One region of the Rahnella sp. Larv3_ips genome, then DNA from elsewhere that is predicted to be linked to it. Evidence: predicted binding sites of a transcription regulator. Region 1 holds the regulator's gene; the other holds the start of a gene.
The links. The regulator LexA, encoded in region 1, represses DNA repair genes until DNA is damaged. The targets are predictions, from matches to a motif close to TNCTGTATGTACATACAGNA.
Positions count from the first base shown of each region.

Region 2: a site for LexA is predicted at 2,029-2,048, ahead of umuD (translesion error-prone DNA polymerase V autoproteolytic subunit). Genes of this name have one in related genera too.

Region 1 covers NZ_MJIB01000003.1:511,316-514,880, reverse strand. Annotated here, with positions in the region: gene plsB (glycerol-3-phosphate 1-O-acyltransferase PlsB) at 1-1,010, opposite strand, end outside; gene ED901_RS02375 (diacylglycerol kinase) at 1,151-1,519, shown strand; gene lexA (transcriptional repressor LexA) at 1,639-2,247, shown strand; gene dinF (MATE family efflux transporter DinF) at 2,513-3,565, shown strand, end outside.
Region 2 covers NZ_MJIB01000005.1:475,446-479,010, reverse strand. Annotated here, with positions in the region: gene ED901_RS11035 (cor protein) at 121-357, shown strand; gene ED901_RS11030 (pyocin knob domain-containing S74 family peptidase) at 418-1,953, shown strand; gene umuD (translesion error-prone DNA polymerase V autoproteolytic subunit) at 2,065-2,487, shown strand; gene ED901_RS11020 (Y-family DNA polymerase) at 2,487-3,565, shown strand, end outside.

The sequences.
Region 1 (3,565 bases):
CAGAAATTCAGATTGATACCGGCAGCAATGTGCGGCGGCACCAGCCCCTGGTGATAAAGCACGTAAGACAACAGCAGGTAATCCATGTGGCTGCGGTGGCAGGGCACATACACGATTTCCTGTCCGTCTTGCGCTAACTGGCGGACGCGCTCGGCATTGTTGACGTTGATGCCCTTATACAGGCGGTTCCACGTCCAGCTCAGCACGCGGTCAGAAAGGCGCACGGCTTCATAAGAGAAGTTTGCGGCAATTTCTTCCATCAGTGCGATAGCGTTTTGCTGGGCTTTTTCGTGAGAAATTTTCTTGCTACGCGCTTCGTCTTCAATCGCTTTTTCGATGGCTTTAGAGGCCAGCAGCTTATTGAACAAATCCTGACGGGCAGGAAGACGAGGACCGACGGCCGCCAGACGCAGACGGGAGAAGTGCATACGCGCCACGCGGGCCAGTTTCTGTGCGATGGTTTTATCCGTCCCGTGCTCGGTCGCCATGTAGCGCAACGAAACGGTATTGGAGAAACGGACAAAGCTGTCGCGGCCCAGCCACAATACGGCGAAGAATTTCTGGATCCCGTTCAGCACGCGCAGATGCGGCGTGTCCTGACCTTCACGGCCTGGTGCCCGGCCGAACATCACCGAGACCGGCAACATCTGAATGTCTAATTCCGGGTTATTGCGGTGCAGGTCCAGATAGTCATGGAACAGCTTTACGGATTCCTGCTTCGGCGTGTAATACGAGAACACGCGCGGGCCTTCCGCGATAAACACGTGGCTTGGCAGCAGCGTTCCGTCGATATCCAGCGGGATCAGGGGATCGGGCAAATTCTGGGCGAGACACTGCGCACGCAGGGTCAGCAAATCTGCTTTGGAGTTATAAGGTAATACGTACAGGATCGGGCGCGTCGGGTCTAAGTGCAACTCGGTAACCGGATCTGTAGGTATGACTTTGCTCTTTACCAGCATCGAAAGCGGTAAATTCAATAATGTGTAATAAAGTCTACGCCAACCTGACATAAAAACGTGAAGCCTCTTGTTAGCCATTTCGCCGCAAGGATACCAGAAAGCTCAAATGAGATCTGTGGTGATGAGATACCATTAAACCGCTAAAATGCATCAAACACCCGAAGGACAACCCCTCAAGGATCAGTAACAGAATGGCGAACCAAGTCACTGGATTTACCCGAATTTATAAAGCAGCCGGTTACTCATGGAAAGGGCTGAAAGCGGCGTGGCAGAATGAAGCTGCCTTTCGTCAGGAAGCCAGCGCTGCTATCCCGTTAATTTTTCTCTCTTTCTGGTTCGATGTCAGCAGCATTGAACGCATCTTACTTATCGGCTCAGTGGTGCTGGTTTGCGTGGTCGAACTGCTCAACAGCGCCGTGGAATGTGCGATTGACCGCATCGGACCTGAGTTCCACGTTCTTTCTGGCCGTGCAAAAGATATTGGCTCGGCTGCCGTGCTGCTGACCATCATATTGGCGATTTTTGTCTGGGTCAGCATCTTTTGGCCGCGATGGTTCTGATTTGGAATCTGTCTTCCAGTAATCGTGCTTATGCACTGTTTTTATTCAATCTTAGGTTTTCATTGCCCGTTTAGCTGTATATACTCACAGCTAGACTGTATAAACAACCAGGGGGCGGAATGAAAGCTTTAACGACCAGACAACAAGAGGTCTATGACCTGATTCGCGATCATATCTCCACCACGGGTATGCCACCAACCCGCGCGGAGATTGCCGCTCGTCTTGGGTTCCGTTCCCCGAATGCTGCGGAAGAACATCTGAAAGCGCTGGCACGTAAAGGCGTGATCGAGATTGTTTCCGGCGCGTCACGCGGTATTCGTCTGCTGATGGAAGAAGAAGAAGGTTTACCGCTGATCGGCCGCGTTGCCGCCGGTGAACCTCTGCTCGCTCAGCAACATATCGAAGGGCATTATCAGGTTGATCCGGCGATGTTTAAGCCGAGCGCCGATTTCCTGCTGCGTGTCAGCGGTATGTCGATGCGTGATATCGGTATCCTCGACGGCGATTTACTGGCTGTTCATAAAACGCAGGACGTGCGTAATGGTCAGGTTGTCGTAGCCCGTATTGATGATGAAGTCACCGTGAAACGCCTGAAAAAACAGGGCAGCGTGGTGCAGTTATTGCCGGAAAACAGCGAGTTCCAGCCTATCGTGGTGGATTTACGTGAGCAGAATTTCAGTATTGAAGGGTTGGCCGTAGGCGTCATTCGCAACGGCGACTGGATTTAACCTTCGTACTTCGGGCTATCTCTGCGTTGGCTGCCTTCCCGAACCCTGGTCACATACTTGCGTATGCTCCCGGCGTTCGTTCAGTTGCCGCCTTGATGTAACTCGAATGACTGGGTCAAATTGTTGATCCAAAGGGTCATGTTTTTGATTTGCGGGTCGTGAGCCGCCTCTGACATACCGCTAAGCTTTAACGTTTCATCTCGTCGCCCCTCTCGGGGCGATGTCATTTACAGGCATATCCCGAACCTCCGGCATGAGATTCTCTATGCAACAACATTCCCTTCTGCAAAAGCTAAAACACACCTTTTTGAGCCCGACCGATAAAGCCCTCTGGATGCTCGCGCTACCGATGATTTTTTCTAATATCACCGTGCCGTTGCTGGGGTTAGTGGATACGGCAGTGATCGGTCATCTCGACAGCCCCGACTATCTTGGCGGCGTTGCGGTCGGTTCGATGATCACCACCTTCCTGTTTATGATGCTGCTCTTTCTGCGCATGAGTACCACCGGCATGACCGCTCAGGCGCTCGGTGCGCAAGACAACCTGTTGCTGGCCCGCGCGTTCGTACAACCCTTTCTTCTGGCCGTGCTCGCCGGTGTGGTGATTTTGCTTTTCCGCCATCCCCTGATGGAAGGCGCTTTTCACATCGTCGGCGGGAGCCAGTCTGTGCTTGAACAGGCGCGGCTTTTTCTGGAGATCCGCTGGTACAGTGCCCCCGCGTCTCTGGCAAATCTGGTGATTTTGGGTTGGCTGCTTGGTATCCAGTACGTGCGTGGGCCGGTAATGCTGCTGATTGCCGGTAATCTGCTCAATATCGTGTTGGATCTTTGGCTGGTGATAGGGCTTGGCTGGAATGTCCGTGGTGCCGCCACGGCCACGGCCTGCTCAGAATATTTCACGCTGTTTATCGGATTGTTTTTGGTCTGGCGCGTGATGCAGCGCCGGGGCATCAGTCCTGCGCTGTTAACCTCTGCCTGGCGCGGTGATCTGCGGCGGCTGTTAAGTCTTAACCGCGACATTATGCTGCGCTCACTGCTTCTTCAGCTGTGCTTTGCCTCACTGACCATTCTGGGTGCGCGTCTGGGCAGCCAGATTGTGGCGGTCAATGCCGTGTTGATGAATCTTCTGACCTTCACCGCTTTTGCGCTCGACGGTTTTGCTTACGCCATTGAAGCCCATTCAGGTGAGGCGTTTGGTGCCCGCAATCGCGAAAAATTGCTCAATGTCTGGCGTGCCGCATGCCGTCAGGCCGGGCTGGTCGCTCTGGCATTTGCACTGATATACGCGCTGACCGGTGAACAGATTATCAATGCGCTG
Region 2 (3,565 bases), on a different contig from region 1:
TGAATTGGATTCAACGATCGTTTTGAACGATCAATTTCAAGTAATTGATCTATTAAACCAATTATACCCTCATAAATATCGTTGTTATCGTTCTGTCATCGATATTCGTGGGACAGAAAAATGACAAAAATTATGATGGTAATTGGTCTGGCGGTTTTGGTTTCCGGGTGCTCAGGCATTCTTGAGAAGCAGGCGCCCGTCTGTTCTGGAACGGCATTGATCGCAGGGCAGGAAACTACCGTACAGATTTATGGCGTACGCAAGGTCGCCAGCCAAACCCAGTATAAAGCTGGTGACCCTTTTGGCTGGCGCTGGGTTAGCAGATCAAACTTCACATCGACGACGTGTGAAAAATAAATTACCCAACCTAAACAGACCCGCTTCGGCGGGTTTTTTATTATCTGGAGTAACGTCAACATGGCTTGGTATAAAACAGGCACAGTCGCCGTAGCGGCAACAAAAGTCACCGGCACTGGCACTAACTTTTTAGATGCTAAGTTCGGCATCGGACCGGGGCAAGCCTTTCTGCTTCCGGCATCGGGCACCGTTAAAATCTATGAGATTGCCAGCGTGGAGGATGCTAATCACCTTACCCTCACGACCTCTGCCGGAACCGTGGCCGCTGGCTCTGCTTACGCGGTGATGAGCTTTTATACGGATTCGATACCTGACTTTTCCAAACGCTTGGCCGCGCAGCTGGGTTACTACCAGTCACAGATGGACGGCTGGCAGCAAATCATGACCGGAACTGGCGCTGTCAGTGTAACGGCTCCTGATGGAACGGTCGTAAACATCAGTAGTTTTGCAAAACTGACGTCTGACATGGCGAAAGCTTATACCGACGGTGGCCTTCTGAATGCCACAGTGACGCCAAACAGTCTGGGGAATGTGACTGATTTCAATATTTACTACCAGACAGCAAACGCCAATGCGATCGTTGCCAACGGATACCCGATTGCAAAAGCCGGGACGCTCTATGTGACTAAATCAGCCTATGGCTGCCAGCAAATGTACATCTCCTTTCAAGGAGAGACATATACCCGTGGTTTGACGGGTGCATTCACCCCTGCATCCCCTAACTGGTCTGAATGGGTTCCTCAGTACGGCAAAATACAAGTGCCTCTTGGTTCTGGCGTTAATGGCACCTTGCCGATTGTAAACGGTGGAACAGGTGCTGCAACCGCCGCCGCCGCAAGGGCAGCATTAGGCGCATTTTCTACAGCAGGCGGAGCCGTTTCAGGTTCACTAACCGCTGGTGCTGCTGCAGGTTTAGCCGTAGCGGCAGGAGAGAACAACCGAGTAGAAATAAATAACGTCACATCAGGCGGTGGCGTGGGGAATCCTATAGGTTGGACAGTTTACCGCTGGTATAACGAACTTGCTCAGACAGGTATACGGCGAGCTGGAGATACTACAATTCAGTCTTATTTCGTCGCGTTGTCTGGAGGCGGCGGATGGGAGTTTCTCCGAGGCGGCAATGCGACAGCGTCCGGCACCTGGACATCTGGATCTGATATCCGTCACAAGTTCGACATTGAAAAAGTAAAAAACGCATTAGCATCCGTTCTAACTTTTAACGGTTCTATCTACGGTAAAAAAGACGGGGGAAGAGAAGTCGGGCTGATTGCGCAGGACGTGGAACGGGCATGTAAAGAGGCGATTACCTACAACGGGGACAGGAAGTTTAGCGACGGTACCGTTATCCCCAACTTCAAATACCTGAACACAGCAGGCGCTGCAGCGGCGTATCACACGGAGGCTATCAAGACTCTATTCGAACTGGTGGAGTTGGCACTGGACAAGCCGGATGATGCAAGAGCGCTGATCGCAAGCATCAAAGATCAATCCAAAGTTATTAAAAATACCGCGATTGAAAATGAGGACCCATGGAAAGAAGCGCCGCCTATCATTACCGTGCCCAGCTCCGAAGATTATGAAGAACCCTCCACATAAATTCTTCCCTTGCCGATCAGCGGCATAACAGAAATGTTGATGATCGGGCTTTTCAGCACGTAATGCCCATGATTATACTGTATGCATGAACAGTATTTATGGGCGCGAATTATGAATATCTTTTACCCAATTCCTGAGCCAATAAAGCTCCTGATCCCTTTCTTTCAAGATAAAGTACAGGCAGGATTTCCTTCTCCAGCACAAGACTATATTGAGAAAGGTATTGATTTAAATGAACTTTGTGTGAATCACCCCGCAGCGACTTACTTTGTAATGGCAACAGGCATGAGCATGATGGATGCGGGCATCTATGAGGGATCATTGCTTGTTGTTGACCGCAGCCTGCAGGCAAAACACGGTGACATAATCATCGCTTCATTGGGAGGAGAATACACAGTCAAACGGCTTTGTACGCACCCAGTCTTTCAGCTCGTGCCTATGAATCCCGATTTCCCCCCAATTGTCTTACATGACGGCGGTGATGAGTTGGAAGTCTTCGGCGTCGTCACCTTCAGCATTAACGGATTTCAATAATGTTTGCCCTGGCTGATGTGAACAGCTTCTATGCCAGTTGCGAAACTGTGTTCAGGCCGGACTTAAAGGGGCGACCTGTGGTGGTTCTCAGCAACAACGACGGCTGTGTCATTGCCAGAAGTGCTGAGGCTAAAAAGCTTGGCATCAAGATGGGTGATCCATTTTTCAAAATGCGTGACCTTTTCGACAAGCACAATATTGTCACATTCAGCAGCAACTATGCGCTTTATGCAGACATGAGCTCACGTGTCATGACTGTGCTTGAGGAAATGTCTCCGGCGGTCGAGGTCTATTCTATTGACGAAGCCTTCATGAATTTACAGGGCGTCAGTAATTGTCAAAATCTGGAAGAGTTCGGGCGCGAAGTGAGGGCGAAAGTTCTGCAATGGACTGGGCTCACGGTTGGCGTAGGCATTGCGCCGACTAAGACTCTTGCTAAGTTGGCTAACCATGCTGCAAAGAAATGGACGAAGACAGGAGGTGTTGTTGACCTTTCTCTACTTGCAAGACAACGTAAGCTTATGGCCTTAGTCGAAGTTGGGGATGTGTGGGGTGTGGGCAGGCGTATATCGAAAAAGCTTAATGACATGGGCATAAAGACAGCCCTGCAACTGGCCGATGCGCCGACGCCGCTCATACGTAAGCATTTCAATATCGTGCTTGAGCGTACTGTGCGTGAGTTGCGCGGTGAACCCTGTTTAGAACTTGAAGAGTTTGCTCCCACTAAACAGCAGATCGTCTGTTCCCGTTCATTTGGTGATCGCGTGACAGAATATGAGCTGATGCGTGAAGCAATATGCAGTCATGCAGTGAGGGCAGCAGAGAAGCTGCGCGGTGAGCGTCAATATTGTCGCCATATATCAGCGTTCGTTAAAACGAGTCCTTTTGCTGTGAATGAGGTCTACTTTGGTAAGACAGCTGGCACTAAGCTGCAGATACCCACCCAAGACAGCCGGGATATAGTGGCTGCCGCAACCAAATGCCTTGATGCAATCTGGCAGGATGGCCACAGGTTTCAGAAATGCGGTGTGATGCTGGGGGATTTCTACAGTCAGGGAGTTGCCCAGCTTGGCCTTTT